DNA from 3 places in the Planococcus sp. APC 3900 genome. Region 2 is predicted to be linked to each of the others. Evidence: a T-box and tRNA genes for the amino acid it is inferred to sense, from the RefSeq annotation. Region 2 holds a T-box; the other regions hold tRNA genes.
What was found. The T-box of region 2 lies ahead of argS (arginine--tRNA ligase). A T-box ahead of a tRNA ligase gene usually reads a tRNA of that ligase, here a tRNA-Arg.
Positions count from the first base shown of each region.

Region 1: it encodes a tRNA-Arg, which carries the amino acid that the T-box ahead of argS (arginine--tRNA ligase) is inferred to sense. The anticodon was not compared.
Region 3: it encodes a tRNA-Arg, which carries the amino acid that the T-box ahead of argS (arginine--tRNA ligase) is inferred to sense. The anticodon was not compared.

Region 1 covers NZ_JASDCT010000007.1:100,968-108,330, forward strand. The annotation lists gene trxB (thioredoxin-disulfide reductase) at 1-160, shown strand, start outside; gene QMA04_RS14440 (NUDIX domain-containing protein) at 365-850, shown strand; gene rapZ (RNase adapter RapZ) at 843-1,724, shown strand; gene QMA04_RS14450 (gluconeogenesis factor YvcK family protein) at 1,729-2,724, shown strand; gene whiA (DNA-binding protein WhiA) at 2,748-3,698, shown strand; gene QMA04_RS14460 (HPr family phosphocarrier protein) at 3,752-4,009, shown strand; gene clpP (ATP-dependent Clp endopeptidase proteolytic subunit ClpP) at 4,068-4,679, opposite strand; tRNA gene QMA04_RS14470 (tRNA-Arg) at 4,852-4,923, shown strand; gene QMA04_RS14475 (hypothetical protein) at 5,130-5,273, shown strand; gene QMA04_RS14480 (TPM domain-containing protein) at 5,270-6,052, shown strand; gene QMA04_RS14485 (LemA family protein) at 6,309-6,893, shown strand; gene QMA04_RS14490 (TPM domain-containing protein) at 6,890-7,363, shown strand, end outside.
Region 2 covers NZ_JASDCT010000005.1:146,779-154,141, reverse strand. The annotation lists gene QMA04_RS11990 (DUF3169 family protein) at 1-116, opposite strand, end outside; gene QMA04_RS11985 (helix-turn-helix transcriptional regulator) at 113-319, opposite strand; gene QMA04_RS11980 (Rrf2 family transcriptional regulator) at 528-947, shown strand; gene QMA04_RS11975 (NAD(P)/FAD-dependent oxidoreductase) at 973-1,905, shown strand; gene QMA04_RS11970 (class I SAM-dependent methyltransferase) at 1,923-2,534, shown strand; gene QMA04_RS11965 (M1 family metallopeptidase) at 2,652-4,034, shown strand; gene QMA04_RS11960 (hypothetical protein) at 4,250-4,699, shown strand; gene QMA04_RS11955 (hypothetical protein) at 4,851-5,204, shown strand; gene QMA04_RS11950 (hypothetical protein) at 5,597-5,779, shown strand; T-box leader at 6,274-6,487, shown strand; partial or broken gene argS (arginine--tRNA ligase) at 6,544-7,363, shown strand, end outside.
Region 3 covers NZ_JASDCT010000003.1:421,470-428,832, forward strand. The annotation lists gene clpX (ATP-dependent protease ATP-binding subunit ClpX) at 35-1,306, opposite strand; gene tig (trigger factor) at 1,480-2,766, opposite strand; gene QMA04_RS08945 (tetratricopeptide repeat protein) at 2,869-3,849, opposite strand; gene QMA04_RS08950 (TIGR04104 family putative zinc finger protein) at 3,937-4,236, opposite strand; tRNA gene QMA04_RS08955 (tRNA-Arg) at 4,442-4,515, opposite strand; gene QMA04_RS08960 (XTP/dITP diphosphatase) at 4,660-5,265, opposite strand; gene rph (ribonuclease PH) at 5,262-6,011, opposite strand; gene racE (glutamate racemase) at 6,089-6,892, opposite strand; gene QMA04_RS08975 (MarR family winged helix-turn-helix transcriptional regulator) at 6,909-7,361, opposite strand.

The DNA of each region.
Region 1 (7,363 bases), on a different contig from region 2:
GGAAACCAAAGTTCCAGGAATCTTTGCAGCCGGAGATGTTCGTGAAAAAACTTTGCGCCAAGTAGTTACGGCAACAGGAGATGGCAGCATTGCAGCACAGGCAGCTCAACATTTTATTGAAGAGCTTATCGAGAAAATGGCAATGAAAACTCAAGCTTAATTTTTTCTTAATCTGTTTGTAACAGCTTTGTCATGTATAAGAGGTATAGTTAAGAAAGTAAATTGACCCCCTTTTTATAAAGAATTTGGATAGGCCGTTTTCCGGGCAACCCGGTAAACGGCCTCTTTTTTTGCATTCTTTTGCATGACACACCAGGATACATGTATAATGAAGTAAGTTTACAATAGATGCGGAGTGTCGAATGTGCAGCGAATCGCGAATTTATTAGTTATCCAAAATGGACAAGTATTATTATTGAAGAAACCGCGCCGTGACTGGTATGTGGCACCTGGCGGAAAGATGGAGCCCGGTGAGTCGATTTTCGAAGCGGCCGTTCGGGAGTTTAAAGAAGAAACGAATGCGACTCCGGTTGGAACTCATTTAAAAGGCATATACACGATGATGATCCAGGAAAATGGACAAAATGTGGACGAGTGGATGCTCTTCACATTTGCAGCCCGTGGACTGACCGGAAAAGTGTTTGAAGAAACACGAGAAGGCTTATTGGAATGGCATCCGGTTGAGGATCTGGCGTTTTTGCCGATGGCAGAAGGCGACCGGACCAACCTGCAATTTGCGGCCAGCCAGCAAGGAATCCAGTATGGGACATTCCATTACACACCGGACTTCCAGTTAATCAAAGAAACCATCCAAACATCAATAGAAGAGGTGAACCACCAAAATGGATAACCGCCAAGAAGAAACAGAGTTAATCATCATTACAGGCATGTCAGGAGCAGGAAAAACTGTGGCAATCCAAAGTTTTGAAGATTTGGGCTTTTTTACGATTGATAATTTGCCTCCTGCCCTTTTGCCTACTTTTATCAAGTTGATGAGAGATTCAGGGAAATCGATGAAACGTGTGGCAGCAGTCATGGATTTACGAGGCGGCGACTTTTTTGACAGCCTTGTAGAATCGATCGACCATTTATCGCAGGAACCGAATGTCTCCATCACAGTTCTGTTTCTGGATGCGGAAAACCAAACATTGGTGAGCCGATACAAAGAAACCAGAAGATCTCACCCGTTATCGCCAGGCGGACTGGTTTTGGGCGGCATTAAAAAAGAACGTGACATGTTAAGTGATCTTCAGGGAAGAGCGCAGTTTAAATACAATACATCCAATATGTCGCCACGTGAGCTGAAGGAGAAAATCATCGCGGACTTTTCTTCTAAGACCAGCAATGTGTTCACAGTGAATGTGATGTCTTTCGGGTTTAAGCACGGCATGCCGATCGATGCCGACCTGGTCTTCGATGTCCGCTTTTTGCCGAATCCTTACTATATTGAAGAGCTGAATCCTTTGTCGGGATTGGATGAACGGGTTTCCAGCTACGTGCTGAAATGGCAGGAAACACAGACGCTAATCGAGAAATTGACGGATCTTCTGCAGTTTATGATTCCGCAATACAAAAATGAAGGAAAAGCCCAATTGGTCATTGCCTTTGGCTGTACAGGCGGACAGCACCGTTCTGTGACCTTGGCTGAGTACTACGGAAAACTTCTCGCTGAGAACAATAAAGTCATCATCACCCACAGAGACGTCAAAATAAGAAAGGATTGAGTGCATGGAACGCAACCAACACCGGAAACGCATTGTTATTTTAGGCGGTGGCACTGGCCTTTCCACACTTTTGCGGGGATTGAAGCTGTATCCGCTGGATTTGACGGCTATCGTTACTGTGGCAGATGACGGGGGAAGTTCAGGGCGTTTGCGAAATGACTTGGACATCCCGCCACCAGGAGATATCCGAAATGTGCTGGCTGCATTATCGGATACAGAACCATTGGTAGCGGAAATGTTCCAGTACCGCTTCAAACATTCCTTGGATTTGGATGGCCATTCCTTGGGTAATTTGATGCTTGCGGCTTTGACGGATATTACCGGTGATTTTTCTCATGCCGTCCATGAAATGAGCCGTGTATTGAGTGTCAATGGCACCGTTTTGCCTGCGGCCAATCAAATTGTAACGCTCAATGCAGAGTTGGAAGACGGCACGATCATCAAAGGCGAATCCAAGATTCCTGCATATTTGCAGCCGATTAAACGGGTGTTCATCGAACCCCGTGATGTAAAAGCACTGCCTGCTGCGATAGCGGCCATTGAAAACGCCGATGTAATCGTGGTCGGACCGGGTTCTTTGTACACCAGTATTTTGCCGAATCTACTCGTGAAAGATATTAAAAAAGCAGTTCTTGCGGCAAAAGCGAAGAAGATTTATATCTGTAATTTAATGACACAAGCGGGCGAAACCTATGAATATACAGCCTCTGACCACGTACAGGCACTTTATGACCATGTCGGCGAAAGATTTTTGGATGCGATTCTGCTAGATAAAGTCCAAGTGCCGCCGGTTGTTGCCGAACGCTACAAAAAAGAAAAAGCATGGCCGGTGGAATATGACGAAGAGAAGCTGAAAGAGATGGGCCTCGAAGTCCACCGAAAAGACATCGCCAATATCTTTGGGGAAATAGTGCGGCATGAGCCGATGAAAGTGGCAGAATGGTTATTTGAATATGCTGGGGGCCGTGCCAGTGAAGATTCAAAGCAGCTTTACTTCTAGTGCTTTGAAAGGGGGAACGAATTTTGTCTTTTGCATCGGAAACAAAAAAAGAAATGACACAGATAGAAGTGGATGATTGTTGTGGAAAGGCAGAACTTTCCGCTATGATCCGGATGAACGGCACATTGTCGTTTTCCAATCGGCAATTAAGCCTGGATATCCAGACTGAAAATGCGGCAATTGCCCGCCGTATCTATACCTTATTGAAACGTTTCTACAAGCCGTATCCTGTCGAATTGCTCGTCAGAAAAAAGATGCGTTTAAAAAAGAACAATATCTATATTTGCAGAATTCGGGAAGGTGCCAAGCATATCCTGGAAGACCTGGAGATATTGACAGAAGGGTTTCAATTCCAGCACCAAATCGTTAAAACATTGATTGAAAAAAACTGCTGCAAACGCTCTTACTTGCGGGGGGCCTTCTTGGCTGGCGGATCTGTCAACAATCCTGAAACATCCTCCTACCATTTGGAAATCTACTCTCTTTATAAAGACCATGCAGATTCTTTGGTTGATCTAATGAACGAATTCCATTTGAACAGCAAAATGATCGAACGGAAAAAAGGGTTTGTGACGTACTTGAAAGAAGCCGAAAAAATCTCGGATTTCCTGAGCATCACTGGCGCGCATTCCGCTTTATTGAAATTTGAAGATGTCCGAATCATTCGGGACATGCGCAACAGCGTGAACCGTCTCGTGAATTGTGAGACGGCCAACTTGAACAAAACCATCGACGCCGCATTGCGTCAAGTGGAGAACATCCGTTTTATCGATGAAGCAATTGGAATCGATCAATTGCCTGAACGATTGCGTGAAATTGCCCGACTTCGGGTAGAGTATCAAGACGTCACCTTGAAAGAGTTGGGTGAAATGGTGTCTGGTGGAACAGTCAGTAAGTCAGGTGTCAATCACCGGCTGCGGAAAATCGATGAAATCGCTGCATCGTTGAGAAATGGAGAAATGATCGGCCGCTAAATGCCGGCTGTTCTTTCATATATAAGAGAGTGAAGTTTTAGAGGAGGATAAGTATGGTTGAAAAACAGGTGAAAGTATTATTGAAATCAGGTCTTCAAGCAAGACAGGCTGCTTTATTTGTTCAAGAAGCGAACAGATACACAGCGGATATCTACTTGGAAAAAGACAATAAAAAAGTAAACGCTAAAAGCATCATGGGAATCATGAGCCTAGCCATCAGCAAAGGCACACTCATCACGATTTCAGCAGACGGCTTGGACGAGGAAAAAGCGGTTCAGTCGCTTTCTGGAATTATCGAGCAGGAAGCTTGATCACCTCTGATTAGAGCAAATAAAAACCTCACAGCCATTGGGCTGTGAGGTTTTTGTTTTAGATATCTTTTTTGTGGTTTTCAGGCAATTTGCTGCGTGTGATGACTTGGTCGATCAAGCCATATTCAAGCGCGCGTTCTGCTGTCATGAAGTTATCGCGGTCCGTATCTTTGGAAATGACTTCGATTGGTTGTCCTGTGCGTTCAGACAAGATCTGGTTCAATTTCTCGCGAAGATGAAGAATGCGTTTCGCTGCAATTTCAATTTCAGTCGCTTGGCCTTGAGCACCACCAAGAGGCTGGTGAATCATGACTTCGGCATTCGGCAATGCAAGGCGTTTGCCTTTTGTGCCAGCTGCCAATAGGAATGCACCCATTGAAGCTGCCATACCGATACAAATTGTCTGTACGTCTGGACGGATAAACTGCATTGTATCGTAAATCGCCATACCGGCTGTGATGCTGCCGCCTGGGCTGTTGATGTAAATGGAAATGTCTTTGTCCGGATCTTCCGCTTCAAGGAACAGAAGCTGCGCGACGATTGAATTCGCAACATTATCATCAATTCCGCTGCCCAGCATAATAACACGGTCTTTCAACAAACGTGAATAAATGTCATAAGCACGTTCGCCTCGGCTTGTTTGTTCGATTACTGTAGGAATTAAGTTCATAGAATAGTTCCTCCTCGATTAAGTGGTGTGCAAACAATGCTGAAAGTTCTCTCAGCTGTACTATTATCATACACATGATGGTCAATGAAGGTCAAATCTAACGAATTAAAAAAATGGACTTGATTAAGTCAGAATGGTTTTGTATAATAGAAAAGTCGCTAATAGCGAATACGCCCTCGTAGTGTAATGGATCACACGTAAGATTCCGGTTCTTGAGATGGGGGTTCGATTCCCTCCGAGGGCATCAATAAACAGGAAAGTCCGTTTTGCCGTTTAATCGGCGATGCGGGCTTTTTTTTGGTTGCCATATGCAAAGATGCGAAAAATCGCTTATGGATGGAATCTTCTGTTAAGAGGTTAAATGAGCTATACTACGAAAGATATGTAAAAAGTTTACATGCATAATTATAACGAAATATTATTACGTAGTATCGAAAAGAGGGAAGCTGGATGAAGAAATTAGTGATTTCCAATCTAAGTGTAACCTTATGGATTAAAGGTGGATTCGATTTGAATAGAGAAAAGTATTTTGAAGAAAATCCAGGTGCTTCTGAAGTGTTGGCCATCAATTTCGGAATGGATAATGAAAAATGAAGAAAAAAATTATCTTTCTGAGTGCATTAGGGATTTTCCTGGTGGCTGTTCCTGTCAACGCAATCGATTTCCCGGAACTAACCAATGATATTTATGTACAGGATATTTCTGATGTTCTATCCGATGAAGCTGAAGAAGAATTGCGCCTTTTAGGTAAAAACTTAGAAGATGCGACGACTGCCCAGATTGCTGTGATGGCCATTCCTTCGCTGGAAGGAGAGGCTATTGAAAGCTATGCTTTAGAAGCTCTGCGCCATTACGAAATTGGTTCTGAAGAAGAAAATAACGGTGTTCTGATGGTAGTTTCGACAGGCGACCGTGAAATCTATATCGCTACGGGCTACGGTCTTGAAGGTGTTTTGCCGGATGCTAAGGTGGGGCGGATATTGGATGATTACGCCGTGCCGTATTTGAATAAAGATCAATTCGACCAAGGCATTAGGAATACCTATACAGCGCTTTATCATGAAGTGACAGCAGAATATAGCCAAAATGTTGGAGCTGCCGCTACCCAGACTGGAGCATCCCAAGTTCCTGCTTATGAGCCCCGTGAAAAATGGCCGCTTCATCGTGTCATTATAGCCATCGTCATTGGCATTTGGATTGTTGTGGCCTTATTTGGAGATGGTGCAGGAAGAGGCAATGGCAAAAAATCCAGAAGTGGCCGGTTGAGAGGCCAATCACGGAGCGGCAGTGCCAGAAAAAGCTCTGGAGGCAGCAGACCCCGCAGAGGTGGAGGAGGTTCTGGTGGGGGCGGCGGTGCAAAACGGAAATTTTAACTAATGATGATGTGATAAATTGAAAGTTGGCCAGATGAAATGATTTGAAATGCTAGGGATTTTCCAGTTCATTCTGCCTGAATAGATTAGAGGGCGAGTCTTATTTTTCAATTTAGAGAAATTGCCTTCTAAAGGAATGGCGCAGCTGGCATCTGTCTACTCCTTCTTTTCAGGCCTTTTCCAAAAAGAAACGTTTAAAAAGTCGTGTGGTAAGGGAAATGATTACTAGTACATACTAGTTAAAGAGGTGGAGCATTTGAGGAAATTGTTGATTCCTATTATTATTGTAATTGCATTAATTGCCATTGTGGCAGCCATTCTTGTGCCAAGCTACAATGGTTTTGTCCAGCTTGAAGAGGACGTCAACCAGTCGTATGCCCAGATTGAAAACCAGCTGCAGCGCAGGTTGGATCTGATCCCGAACCTGGTGGAAACAGTGAAAGGCTTCGCTGATCAAGAACAGGATGTCATCGACAGTGTAACGGAAGCCCGTTCGAACTTGGCCGGTGCGGAAGGCGTCAGTGAACAGGCGGAAGCAGATGCTGAATTGAGCGGGGCGTTGAGCCGCTTGCTTGTCGTAGTGGAAAATTACCCGGAGATCCGCTCCAGCGAAAATTTCCAGCAGCTGTCGGATGAACTGGCCGGTACGGAAAATCGCATCGCGGTAGCCCGCCAAGATTATAATGCAACCGTTTCGGAATTTAACCGTAAAGCCAGAAGTTTTCCGGGGAACATGATTGCTGGTATTTTCGGATTTGATGAAAAAGAATACTTCGAAGCAGATCCGGATGCATCCGAAGCACCTGAAGTCGATTTTGGAACAGATGAGGATGAACAATGAGACGCAGAATAGCGCTCCTATGCTTCCTGCTGCTGATGGTCAGCGGGCAAGGTGTTGCAGCTGACTTTCCGGAATTGACGAATGATATTTACGTTCAGGATGAAGTCGGTATTTTGTCAGAACAGCAAAAAGAGGAGCTGCGCCAATTAGGTCGTGGTCTGGAAGATGCGACTAGTGCCCAGATCATGGTACTGGTAATTCCCACGCTTGAAGGTGAACCGATTGAAAGTTACGCCAATCAGGCGTTCCGCCATTATGGCGTCGGTTCGGAAGAAGAAAACAACGGAATTCTGGTAGTTCTGTCACTGGATGAACCGAATGACCGGGAAATTTATGTGGAAATCGGTTACGGTCTGGAAGGCGCATTGCCGGATGGGAAAGTCGGCCGGATTTTGGATGAATACGCTATTCCTTATTTGAGCCAGGGCAATTACAGTGAAGGCGTCATCAATTTGTATGAAGTCCTGTAT
Region 2 (7,363 bases):
TAGGCGTAAGGCAATAAGTCTATACGGAAATCTCCATCCAAGACAACGAGCATACCGAAAAATCCAATCAATGCACCGATCACCAACTGACCAATTAAACTTCCGTATTTTTTCATTCCAGTTCCTCCTCTTCAAATTGAAAGATCTCTTCGACGGGTTCTTCAAAGACATGTGCGATTTTCGTGGCGATCAGCAGAGAAGGCATAAATTCTCCTCGTTCAATCAAACTTACCGTTTGCCGGGAAATCTTTGCCCGTTTTGCTAATTCTGTTTGATTGATTCCCAATCGAGCCCGTAATTCCTTTAATCTAGTTTTCATGTCTTCACCTCACTATAGTTAAAGTGTAAATGATTTGTTTCAAAATGACAAGTATATTGGTCAAATTGAAAAAGATTATTGTCTTATTACAATTAATTTTGAGGATAAAGATTAATATAAATTGACTCAGTATTGCAGTGGTGTTATATTTTATTTAATTAGAGACAACAAGAGTCTGTAATATCTATAAAAGGAATGGGAGGTCATTATGAAATATTCAAACGCGACGAACTATGCTTTGCACACGATGGTCCATCTTATCCGATTGCCGCAAAACAGTACGATAGGTGTTCAGGAACTGGCGGAATTTCAAAAACTGTCGCCAACTTATCTGTCGAAAATATTAACCAAGCTTACTAAAGCTGGCCTGATTGAATCGACTCCCGGTGCCAAAGGCGGGTACAAAATTTCCAAGTCTCCAAATGAAATTTCATTTCTGGATGTCATCATTGCCATTGAAGGAGACAGCAACCTATTCAATTGCTCGCTTCATCACAATGAAGGCTGTCTGATTGAAAAAGTCATGCGACAATCTGAAGAAAATATGAAATCTGAACTTGAAAGCCAATTGTTGATTGATATCGTGAAGAAGATGGAAAGCGGAGCCGAAAAAACCACCGGCAACTAAATTTATATAGAAGGAAGATGATGAAATGATAATGGATTGCGCAGTAATCGGCGGAGGGCCTGCCGGATTAAATGCTTCACTGGTTTTGGGCAGGGCAAGAAAGAAAACGGTTTTGTTTGATGACAATAAACCAAGGAATGCTGTCACATCAGAAGCCCATGGATTTATTACACGCGACGGGATAGATCCTCAGGAATTGAAACGAATTGCCCAAGACGAACTGGCTGAATATCCGAATATCCAAATTGAAAAACAGCGGGTGCAAAGCATAGTAAAAGAACAAGAGCTGTTCCATATTGAAACCGAGCAAGGTCATCACTTCAAAGCCCGAAAAGTGATTTTAGCGACGGGCTTTAAAGAAGTTCTTCCGGCTATCGACCGCTTGAACGAATTTTATGGAAAGAGCCTTTTCAGTTGTCCATTTTGTGATGGATGGGAGCTCAGAGACCATCCGCTCGTTGTCCTTGCAGAAATCCCAGGTGCTTTTCATATGGCCAAAGTGGCTTCCAATTGGACGGATGATTTAATTGTCTGTACGAATGGAAAACCGGTACTTTCCCTAGAAGAAAAAGAGATTTTGGAAAAGAACAGCATCAAAGTCAACGAGAAAAAGGTCAGCTCATTGAGTGGGACAAACGGTAAGTTGGAAGCCATTGAGTTTGAGGATGGCGAACGCCTTTTCCGTACAGGTGGGTTTGTAGCATCTGAATGGGTTCAGGCTTCTGGGTTTGGGACATCACTCGGCTGTGCGTTGAATGAACGAGGCGGAGTGGAGGCCGATCGTTTTCAACGGACCAATGTTGAGGGAGTCTTTGCTTGTGGAGATACGGTGATGGATGGGCCATCCCAATTGATCATCGCTGCTGCAGAAGGCAGTATGGCGGGCATTGGCGTAAATGGAGAGTTGCTTGAAGAAAAATTTAAAAACAAGGAAAGTTTGAAAACGATTCAAAATTAAAGAGAGGAGAAGTGTAAATGCCGAATAAACACCGCGAGCCGCAGGGAACAACACATGGCCATCACCACGGGAAAATCTCTTATCTGGAACACCCGGAAAGAAGAAAGGCATTTTCTCCCGAAACCTTGTTGAAAAGAATTCCATTGAAAAACACTGACTCTGTTTTAGACTTTGGTGCTGGCACCGGCTATTTCACGATTCCAGCAGCTAAACAAGTCGATGGTGTTGTCTATGCAATAGATACTGATTTGAGTATGCTGGAAATGATCAAAACAAAAGCCGCGAAAGAAGAGCTTACTAATATTGTGCCAATCCAAGGCGGTGAAGGAGAGCTTTCAATACCGAAAGAATCCATCGATGTGGTCATTGCATCATTAGTTTTACATGAAATTGATCCTTTGACAGAAACGTTAATGAAGATGAAAGAGTGGCTCAAAGCAGGTGGCCATTTGGCCGTCGTTGAGCTTGAGCCTAAGATACAGCCGGCGCAAAAAGCACCGAGAATTTCGTTGATCGGCATGGAAAAGGCAATAGAGGACGCGGGGTTGCGGATTACCGATAAGTTCTTTCCGGCTGACTCCTTGTATGTTCTCATTGCCCGGAAGCATGAATGGGCGCAAGGGGAGTGATGATTGATATATAGAAAGAGAATCCCTATGTGAGCAATCTGGTAAAAAAGAAAGTCAAAATCACAGAAGATCGGTGTTTATGAACTGCAAGTTAGTTGCAGAAATGGGAGATGGACCATGAAGTTCAAATTAGGGGCGGCTATTATAGCCATAGGGATTATCGTGTTTTTAATTCTTCAAGCGACAGTGTTTTGCGAAGCATGCGGCAGTGAAAGGGCAGATATGAAGCAAGATGCTACAAATGCGGTTTATGAGTTAGATGTTCAGATGAGTGAAGACGGGAGCTTTCAAGTTGGAGCTACAATTGAAGTGACGAATGATTCATTGGATTCCTGGTCTGAAATCGGCTTTTATCTGGTGCCGAATGCCATGAATTCGGAAGAAACAGCGAACTACGAAGATGAAGACCTTGAGATTGAAGTGTCTTCAGTCTCCATTGACGGTGTGGAAACCGACTACAAACTGGACAACAACGAACTGATGGTAGAACTGGAAGACAAGCTGGAGCCCGATTCCCAAGCAATAGTGGCCGTCGAGTATGCGATGGTTTTGCCGGAAGGCGGCATGCGATTATCCCAAGTGGATGATAATTATTACCTGGCCCATTGGTATCCGATGCTCGGCATTTACAAAGATGGCTGGGACATTATCGATTATGATTCAAAAGGGGAATCCTACGATACGGATTACGGCGACTATACCGTCAGCTACGAGTTGCCCAAAGAATACCTGGTGGCCAGTTCAGGTGAAGATGGACCAATTGAGGCAACACAGAACGGTCTGGTGAAAGGTCAAAACATCAAAGATTTTTACCTGGCAATCATGGACCCGGATGGGTGGGAAACCCGAACCGTCCAAGCCAACGACACTGAACTGCGGGTGTTCACGCCCGTTTCGGCAAACATGCTGGAGGAAACCTCGGAATTGGCTGCTGAAGCTTATGTCTATTTTGAAGAAAATATTGGAGACAATCCCTTTGGTGAGTTGGATATCATCGGGAACGACGGTTATATGGAATACCCGAACATCATAGAAGTAGCCGCAGATGAGGAATCGCAGGAGTCGGTTTTGGTACATGAAATCGCCCATCAATGGTTTTATTACTTGGTGACGAATGATCCGTATCAGGAAGCGTGGCTTGACGAAGGCTTGACGGAATTCGCGAGTTCCATTTTCATCAGCGAACGCTATGGCGATGAAGAATATGGATTTTGGAGCGCTGCAGCAGCTGAAGATTATTATCCGACAGAAACTTATGTGAACATCCCGCTCGATAAATTTGTGGATGAATCGTATTACTCAACCATTTATGGCAAGGTTCCAATGTTGCTCAAAGAATATGTTGACAGCCTGGATGGAAATGAAACAGCGCTGGAGTTCCTCGCTGCCTATTACGCAGAATTTCAATTCAAGCAAGTCGGCACCGAAGAGTTTAAAGCATTTTTTGAAATGTATTTTGAAGGGGATCAAAGCGAATTCCTGGATAGCTGGTTAAAGTAGAAAAGGATTGGGAGAAGGGGAAGGGGAACTGCAACACTACTCTTTCTTTTCCTTCTTTCAATGTAAAGCAGCAGACAAAACTCGATAAGCTGAAGCGCCAGTCTGACTCTACATCTAAAGTCTTAGTCTTAAGCACCCCTGAGCCCGATGGTTTAAATGGTAAAGCCGGTTATGCTGGTATTATTAAAGATTTACCAAAATTCAGGAGGTGCTTTATGCAGTTGAATCAAAAATTGGTTTTATCATCTATTCTTTTATTGGTTGCTCTATTGGCCGGCTCTGGATTATTCCTGAATTCATTGGAAAGGAATCAATGGGTCCACGAAACCTTGATCGAAGTGTTTCAAAACGATGCGAAAGTAAAACAGGATATGAGCAGAGGAGAAGTCACGGTTTCCGCAGATGAATTTGCGGATAATATGGTTATTTTTGTAGAAGACGTCCTAATGTATCCTTTTTACATGTTGGTCTTTGCCGTATTCCTAGGCTTGTTCGGATTTCTGATGATGGCGACCCATCCTTCGATTGCGTCAGCTTTTCTTGCGCTGGCCGGTGTATTATCCCTGTTCACTTTAGTTCCACCTGTTTTATTGTTTTTTGCTGCAAACAGTTTAGTGAAGTCGGGTGGGACTTTAACGGCGGTACCCCACAGGAACGCATTTTGATCACTGGGTAAATCGGCAGAAAAGGAGCTTTAAAAAGGCTTCTTTTTTTATGCGTATATGGCTAAAGCATAAGGGAAAAGAAGGAGTTTTCAATGAAATGGAGAATATAACCAACTAGCTTGAAATGGTGCATTCGTGAGGGAGGGACAATATGTACAAATTGCTTATGTTGTTGTATTGGCTTTCTGCATTCCTTACGCTTGCTGGTTTCTATGGAATGAATAGTTTGAGTGAACCGGTAAAAAATGATGATTTCGGAGGAGGAAATGGCAACCCGACTCTGGTTATTCCATTTTTCCTCATGCCGTTCATTTTGTATTTCTTATATGGAACGATTGAATTATCGATGAGAGCAACCAGCAGGTGGTACAGTCCTAAAGGCATTTGGACTGGAATTGCAATCAGTTTCATTTATGTGGCTGTATCCTCTGCTTATACATTGAAAAAAGCAAAAGACTTTCGGATCTATATCGTTGAGACAAAAGATGCTTTTGACAACCCCTAAGACTTTTCCTTATTCACTATTTTTTCCAATCATATTTTCTTTAACCCACTGACTTTTGGCCTGCTGGTGGTGGGGTGTTTTCTGATAGGATCGGTTTGGAGTTTAATTAGACAAGCACCTGAGAAATAAAGAGAAGATATATATTGCCGTTCGCATAAGAAAGGACATACAAGGCATGTTAACTTACGGGTATTACGTTGTATTGCTGGTTTTAATTCTGCTAGCGGCATGGAGTACGTGGGGGGAAACCCATAAAACGATCATGTATGGAATTGCCATAGCCGGACTTTTAGGTTTAGTCGTCCTAAAAGTATTAGAAAAAAGCCGATGTAAAAACTGAAAAGACTAACAACTATGTTAAACTTAACCAATAAATACTGGAGGTGTTATAGATGTCCAATGAAGTACTTGGAATCATTGCTTTGTTGTCCATAATCATCTGGATCGCGGTTTCCAAAGAAGCGGTAAAACCGACGAAAGAGATCCAATGGCCGAAGATGTTAACTTTGCTGTCTGCAGGAACTGCATCAGCATTCGTCATCACTTTGTCGCTTTTTCAAAGCCTGCCGTTCTAAAACAGACTCAGTGAGTTGAGTCTGTTTTTTTCTTTCTGTACTGAAAACGCCAAGCATAATAAACAATCCAGGCCCTTAAAAGAACCAATGAGGAAAGATATTGGTAAGCATAGTCTGCAAAAATCAGAATGGAAAATCCGATAATCGCTGTAGGGATCATGATATAAAGAGAAACTTCAATCAGTGGGGGGTTCTACATCCCCCGCTGATTGTTAGTTGATCCAATCGGACTTTTACGGTCAGTGGATCTCCCGCTTATAAAAGCGGGAGTCTTACTGCCCGTTAAAGCGGGATATATCCACATTCTTACTTCTTTGTTTTTCAAACTCAATTCGAATCGATTCGTCATGGGCATCTCCTCGTTTCTGACAAGTTAATAAACAATAGATTTGTTTAATCATACCTTTTTTTGGCAACAGGAACAAAAAAACCTTTTGTTTTCAAAATCTTTTGACTCTGCAAGCATTGTAAGCTATGATATTCCAAAACTATACAAAAATTCTGCGACGAAGAGAGTAGTTGCATATGGATACGTCAGCGAGCCGGGGACAGTGAAAGCCTAGTGATGTCTACTGCAATGAACCGCACTTCCGAGAAACTGCCTGAACCTTCCAGTAGGGCATGTCGGTGAAACCCGTTATCATGTTTAAGTTGGTCTGTTTAATTATGGACAATGAGAGTGGTACCGCGGGAAAGCCCGTCTCTGTATGAATGCATACAGAGACGGGCTTTTTTATTTTTAGTTAAAAGAGGAGGACTATGGAATGGAATTAAAACAAACGTATGCTGAGGAAATTGCTTTAGAGCTGAATGGGCTTGTGGAGCTTGATGAAATCGTGAATTTAATTGAACAGCCGAAATTCGACACACAAGGAGATCTGGCTTTTCCTTGCTTCATATTGGCCAAAGCATTAAAGAAGTCACCTGTTGAAATTGCGAAAGAGCTGGCACAGGCAATTGCCCACCCGTATTTTGAAAAGGTGGTAGCGGAAGGGCCTTATGTGAATTGTTTTTACGACAAGCTGGACGTCAGCTTAATGGTCATGAAAGAAATTTTGCATAAGCAGGAAAATTACGGCTCTTCAGAGCTTGGGCAAACCAAAACGGTAACGCTGGATTTTTCATCTCCAAACATTGCGAAGCCGTTTTCCATGGGACATCTGCGTTCAACAGTTATCGGCAATTCTTTGGCGAACATCTCTGAGAAATGTGGCTATAAAACCATTCGGATCAACCATCTTGGCGACTGGGGAACACAATTCGGCAAATTGATCACCGCTTATAAATTGTGGGGGAATGAGCAGCAAGTGAAAGAGGCCCCCATCAGTGAATTGCTGAAGCTTTATGTAAAATTCCACGATGAAGCTGAAAAGAATGCGGAATTGGCGAACGAAGCCAGATTGTGGTTCAAGAAACTTGAAGATGGAAATGAAGAAGCCCAGCACTTATGGAAATGGTTCCGTGAAGAGTCGCTCCAGGAGTTCGCCAAAATCTATCAACTATTGGATGTGGAATTTGATTCTTATAACGGAGAAGCTTTTTATAACGACAAGATGGATGAAGTGGTGGAGCTTCTGGTAGAAA
Region 3 (7,363 bases), on a different contig from region 2:
TGAGACTTTTCCACTGCGTGAAGTTCCACTCATTTTACGCGGATGTTTTCTCATTATTGTCGTTGACGAATACGGAGCCATCTTCCAAAATCAGTTTAGGCTGTACGCTATCCGCAACAGTTTCTTTTGTGATGACACATTCAACGATGTCTTCACGTGAAGGCAGGTCAAACATCACTTCAAGCATGATATTCTCGATAATTGAACGAAGTCCACGGGCACCGGTTTTGCGTTCAATTGCCAATTTCGCAATTTCAACAAGTGCACCAGGCTCGAAAGTCAATTTAACGCCATCAAGTTCCATCATCTTCTGATATTGCTTGATCAATGCATTCTTCGGTTCAGTCAAGATTTCAACCAAAGCTTTTTCATCCAATTGCTCAAGGCTTGCCAATACAGGCAAACGGCCGATGAACTCTGGAATCAAACCAAATTTCAACAGATCTTCCGGAATCAATTGGCTAAGCAATGATTTCTCATCCAATTCTTCCTTGTTCGGATCTGCACCGAAACCGATGATTTTATTGCCGAGACGGCGTTTGATGATTTGGTCTACTCCATCGAAAGCACCGCCTACGATGAACAGAACGTTCGTCGTATCGATTTGGATGAATTCCTGATGTGGATGCTTGCGTCCGCCCTGAGGTGGAACACTTGCAGTGGTTCCTTCCAAAATCTTCAGAAGGGCCTGCTGTACGCCTTCACCGGAAACATCGCGTGTAATCGATGGGTTTTCGGATTTGCGTGCCACTTTGTCGATCTCATCAATATAGATGATTCCTTTTTCTGCGCGCTCCACATCATAGTCTGCAGCTTGGATCAGCTTTAGTAGAATGTTTTCTACGTCTTCTCCGACATAACCAGCTTCAGTCAATGAAGTTGCGTCTGCAATCGCAAACGGCACATTCAGAATACGGGCCAAAGTTTGTGCAAGCAAGGTTTTCCCGCTTCCTGTTGGTCCGATCAAGACAATATTAGATTTCGACAACTCGACATCATCGATTTTGCTGTTTGAGTTGACGCGTTTGTAGTGGTTATAAACTGCTACAGCCAACGATTTCTTCGCTTTTTCCTGGCCGATGACATAGCCATTTAAAATATCCAGAATTTCTTTTGGCTTAGGCACTTCTTTGAATTCTACTTCTTCGTCTGTACCAAGCTCTTCTTCTACGATTTCCGTACAAAGCTCAATACATTCGTCACAAATATAAACACCTGGTCCTGCGACCAGTTTACGAACTTGCTCCTGTGGTTTACCACAAAATGAACATTTTAAATGCTCTTTCTCGTCATTGAATTTGAACAATGTATTCACCCCTATTCAAGCCATTATCTTACAAGATTATCGTAATTGTAGCAACTAATTAGATTCACAGTCAATTTCTTGGCATCCTAAGTATAATTCCAGTGTTCTATGTAGTGGAAAACAAGGTGCGTCTCCGCACCTTGTTTCCTAATTCTTTATATGTTGCTTATGTGTTATTCAGCGATTTTAGCGTTGTCCACTAGGAACTCAACTGTGTTCTGCATGCGGATATCGTTCTCAAGCATTTCAGTTCCACCTAGAGCTGTTTTGATCTGTTCAATGTCCATGTTGAATTGACCAGCCATTTTTTCAAGCTCTTTGTCGATGTCTTCTGAAGTAACTTGCATGTTTTCAGCTTCAGCAATAGCTTCAAGTGTCAATGAAACGCGTACGCGTGTTTCAGCATCACCGTGCATTTGCTCACGAAGTGCAGCTTCGTCTTGCCCAGAGAACTGGAAGTATAATTCAAGGTTCATGCCTTGTTGAGTCAAACGTTGTTCGAAATCACTCATCATACGGTCCATTTCTGTGTGGATCATTGCATGAGGAATATCGATTGTTGCGTTTTCAGCAGCTTTTTGAACCAATTCGTCGCGAAGCGTTGCATCAGCAGCAGATTTCTTCTCAGCAATCAGGCTTTCTTTCATTTTCGTGCGAAGCGCTTCAAGGCTTTCCACTTCAGGGTCGATTTCTTTAGCGAACTCGTCGTTCAACTCTGGAAGTTCCTTGCCTTTAACTTCGTTTACTTTCACTTTGAATGTTGCAGCTTTGCCTGCAAGTTCAGCAGCGTGGTATTCTTCTGGGAAAGTGACTTCAACGTCTTTTTCTTCTCCAGCTTTAACGCCTACCAATTGCTCTTCAAATCCAGGGATGAAAGAGTTTGATCCGATTTCAAGGGAATAATCATTTCCTTGGCCGCCTTCAAAAGCTTCTCCATCAACAAATCCTTCGAAATCGATAACAGCTGTATCGCCTTCAACGATTGCTTCGTCTTCTTTAACAGTCAACTCAGCCATACGCTCCTGGTTTTCTTTCAACTGGTTTTCGATGTCTTCGTCAGTCACTTCAGTATCAGGTTTCGATGCTTCAAGACCTTTGTATTCGCCAAGCTCAACTTCTGGTTTTACAATCACTTTCGCTGTAAATACAAGAGGCTGGCCTTTTTCGATTGTTTCAATGTCGATTTCAGGACGGTCAACCGGGTTGATTCCTGCTTCTTCAACTGCATTCGCGTAAGCGTCAGGCAAGATGAAATCCAAAGCGTCCTGGTAAAGTGATTCTACGCCAAAACGTTTTTCGAACATTTGACGAGGCATTTTTCCTTTACGGAAACCTGGTACGTTAATTTCTTTAACAACTTTCTTAAACGCTTTATCAAGACCGGCGTTTACTTCTTCTGCAGGAACTTCAACTGTAAGAACCCCTGTGTTACCTTCTTGTTTTTCCCATTTTGCTGACATATTATAAGCCCTCCAAACATTTTCTACAAAGTCATTTTACGTTTTATACGAATTTTGACAACTTCAATATTATAGCACACATGCCGACAGGTTCAACTATTTCTACCCATTGCGCATTTCGAACCAAAGTTCGGCCTGCTGAATCAGCTCGAGCAGCTTTTCGTCTTCACTGAATGAAGTCATTCCGCTGAACAGCCCTTCTGTGTAATCCATATACCCCTGCGCCACGTCTTCTTCATTATAGTCATCCCAGATGAACGGATACAATAGATAAATATGCCGTTCAAACAGTTCTTTGACCATCTCTAGACGAGTCGGATCCTTCGCCAGCTCGTTGTCGATGATAGCGGTGATTTTCCGGATTCGGCTGTTGTTCACCGGATCCGGCAATTCATTGATGCTGAATGTGCCTTGGTAATGAAATTTTCGGACGGAAACTTCCGCATCGATCTTTTCCTGGAACAGCATGAATAATATGTATGTCTTCGTCAAGAGATCGGCTTCCGGATGTTCGATGATCGCAATCAGCTTCTTCTTCAAAGCCTGATAGGAAGTCGTCGGCAAATCCAGAATCAATTGCTCTTGTTCCGCAGGGTGAAGCGCCAAAAATGTATCGATGGCGTACTTCGAAGCATCCACTTTTTCAGATGCCGCATTTGCTGCAATGCGTTCGTTCAAGTCACGCAATTGCTGGAATTGTTCCAGCCGTTCTTCCGGCAACACTTTTTCTTCTATTAGAGCTTCAATCATTTTTTCCGCTTCTTCAAATTCGCGGACTTGCATCAAAATACTTATGTATAATTCCATCGTTTCCAGGTAATGAATCGGTCCGATCTTCAATAATTCACGGCACACTTCTAGCGCTTCCTGGAATTCCCCAAGCTCATAGAGGCAATAGGCATAACCGCCGAGGGCTGCTGCGTGTTCAGGTTCATATGACAAAACTTGATATAGACTGTCACGGGCATCTTCGTACTTTTCTTCTTTTAAATAGGTCATTCCTTCAGACAACAAACGTGTTACGGTCGTCGGAAAAACAATGACATTCCCCTTGCGCTTTAAATCGCGATATTTCTTCCGCATCCTACCACCTCTTTTGTATCTCATAATCATATCATATTCCCGTTAGAGCGAAAATAAAAACCTTATTGTTGGAATAATGATTGCCCATCACCACAAAGCTTTCTGTTCGCTGGTCAGTTCCAGAAATTTTGGAATCAGGGACAGGCCAATCGCAAACAGTACAATCATCATGCCGACTGTATAAATCAATGGTAAATCCAAAATTATTGCAAATGGCAAAGGCAAAAGAATCATCCAATTGATCAGCGTCATTCGTTGCCGAGATTTTGGTGTTGCATATTGACTGTCCTTGCAATTCGGACAGCGCATGGGGCCATGGATTTTCCAGGAGGCCATGATCGACTGCTTCCAAGTCCATTGAGTTCCGCACCTTTCACATACTGGCATAAAAAAACCTCCTTATAAGTATTACGTCTTAAGCAGGATTTAGTTTCACTCTCCTTAAAATTCACGCCAAAAGCGAATATAAAAAGCCATATAGAAGCCGGTAGTTCAGAGATGAAAAATCACCTGTTGCATGCACAAAGAAACCTCCCCGCCGTTCCATGAACGATGAGGAGGTTTCTTTCGTGTACTATGTACATTCCTATAATGTCCCAGGAGGGATTCGAACCCCCGACCGACGCCTTAGAAGGGCGTTGCTCTATCCAGCTGAGCTACTGAGACCAAAGCTTTCTTAGAGTCCAGACTGTGGCGCCTGCTGATGCGGGCGGCTTCGCTTTTCTAACGAAAGACAATTTTAATTATAGAAATGATTTGAATAAAAGTCAATGCTATTTTAAAAAAACATTAAAATTAATTTACAGGCATTTATTCTTGTTTATTCATCCATGTCGGCAGGCTTTCCTGCAACTTGCGCAAAGCATTTCCTCTGTGAGAGATCGCTGCTTTTTCATGAGGCTCAAGTTCAGCCATTGCTTTATCCTGTTCAGGCACGAAGAAAATCGGATCGTAGCCAAAACCATGATTGCCTCGGCGCTCATGAAGGATCATTCCTTCGCATGACCCCGAAAAGGTTTCGGTCTTCTGACCAGGAGCTGCGACAGCCAACACACACCGAAAACGCGCTGTACGCTCGCTGTCCGGCACGCCACTCAATTTCTCGAGCACTTTGTCGATATTTGCGTCATCGCTCTTAGCGAGGCCTGCATAGCGCGCTGAGTAGACCCCCGGTTCCCCGTTCAACGCGTCAATTTCCAATCCACTGTCATCTGATATAACCGGGATGCCAAGCGCATCCGCTACAGCTTCAGCTTTCAAAATAGCATTTTCTTCAAATGTCACGCCTGTTTCTTCCACGTCCATATCCTCTGCCACGTCCCGCAAAGTCAGCACTTCATAGCCGAGTGGAGACAGCATGGTTTCGAAATCTTTGGCTTTGCCTTTGTTTTGAGTTGCGATTACAATTTTTTTCATAGTTCTGCCGGCACCTTTTCACCAACACGCAAAGCGATTTCACCCAGTGCCTCACGCTGCATGGCAATCAATTGGCTGATTCCCACTTCTCCAAGATCCAATAACTCATTCAATTGGGCACGTGTGAAAGTGGATTCTTCGCCTGTTCCCTGCAATTCCACAAAATGGCCTGCACCGGTCATCACCAAGTTCATATCAACTTCCGCACTTGAATCTTCAACGTAATTCAAGTCAAGGATCGGCCCATTTTCAGCAGAAACGCCAACACTTGTCGCTGCAAGAAAATCCGTTACCGGGAATGCCGGCAATTCTAATTTGCTGATGGCCATTGTCATCGCGATAAAAGCGCCTGTAATGGATGCTGTGCGCGTTCCACCGTCTGCCTGGATCACGTCGCAGTCAATCCATAAAGTACGCTCACCCAGCTTCTCCAGGTCGACTACAGCACGCAATGCACGGCCAATTAGGCGTTGGATCTCCATTGTGCGTCCGCCAATTTTGCCGGCTGAAGCTTCGCGGCGGTTCCGGCTGTTGGTAGCGCGCGGCAACATGGAGTACTCAGCAGTAATCCAGCCTTTGCCTTGCCCGCGTAAAAAACCGGGTACTTTATCTTCAATCGTCGCTGTACAAATGACTTTTGTCTGTCCAACAGTAATCAGAACCGAACCTTCCGGATGAATCAAGTAGTCGACGTCCACTGATACGGGACGCAGTTCGTTTGTTTGTCTATTATCTATGCGTGTCATAAAAATCCTCCTCATATATGCTCAAATAGCTTACCATATTTCCCTGACAACAACAAAAACCTGACAGCCGGAAGCCATCAGGTTTTGGGAAAGCGAATCGAATGGATCAGCGGTTCCTCAATCCCCAGCCATTTCTGGATGATGGAACCGAAAATCTGTGTAGAGCCTGATGTATAAAAACGATGCACCGGCGGCTGCTTCCATTCTGCGAATTGATCTTTATAGCTCAAGTAACGTTCTACATCCTTTGCTGTCTCTTCTGCTGAAGACAACACATGGACCGTATCACCAAGAACTTCTTCAATAAAGCCCTGCAGCAACGGATAATGGGTACAGCCTAAAATGGCGGTATCGAATTCTTCATGGGCAATTGTCGCTAACGTATCCTGGACAATGCGGTGAGCGAATTCACCTTCGTATTCATCACTTTCAACCAAAGGAACGAAACGCGGGCATGCCAGCTGCACGACGTGGGAAGCAGAAACGAGAGACAAGATTGCTTTCTCGTAGGCTCCGCTTTGCACTGTCCCTAAAGTGCCCAAAACGGCAATGTTTTTTGTTGTTGATGATTTGATTGCAGCTCTGGCTCCAGGAAAGATTACACCGATTACAGGGATCGGCAAGTGTTTCTGAAGAGAATACAGCGCTGCTGCTGTTGCGGTATTGCAAGCGATGACCAGCATTTTTATATTCTTTTTCATCAATGCATTAGCCATTTGCCACGTATAGGTCCGTACTTCCGAAAGCGGACGCGGGCCATAAGGGCACCTGGCATTATCACCGATATAGTAAATTTGCTCATTCGGCAATAGTTTCATTATTTCCTTTGCGACGGTAAGTCCACCGACTCCTGAATCAATTACTCCGATTGGCGCATTCAACGTCATCGCCTCTATCCTATTTCATGTTTGTATGCAGTTTCTCAAGCAAAGCTGCAAATTGTTCCGCTTCGTCTACTGTGAAATCCGCTAATACCGTTTTCAAATATTCCTGGCGCTTTTGAATCACTTCTTCAATGACCCGCTCGCCTTCTTTTAATAATTTGATCCGCACGACACGGCGATCCTGTTCTTCACGGATACGGACAACGAGTTCGTTCTTTTCCATGCGATCGACCAGATCCGTCGTTGTGCTGAACGCTAAATACATCTTGTTCGACAAATCGCCGATGGTCATGTCGCCATGTTCAAACAGCCATTGCAATGCAACGAATTGAGGTGGTGTAATCGTATAGGAATTCAGAATCTCCCGGCCTTTTTGCTTAATGATCCCTGAAATGTAACGCAGTTCCTTTTCCATGAATGCGATACGTTCTGAATCATGGCTGATGCCTTGCTTGTCATCATTCATTA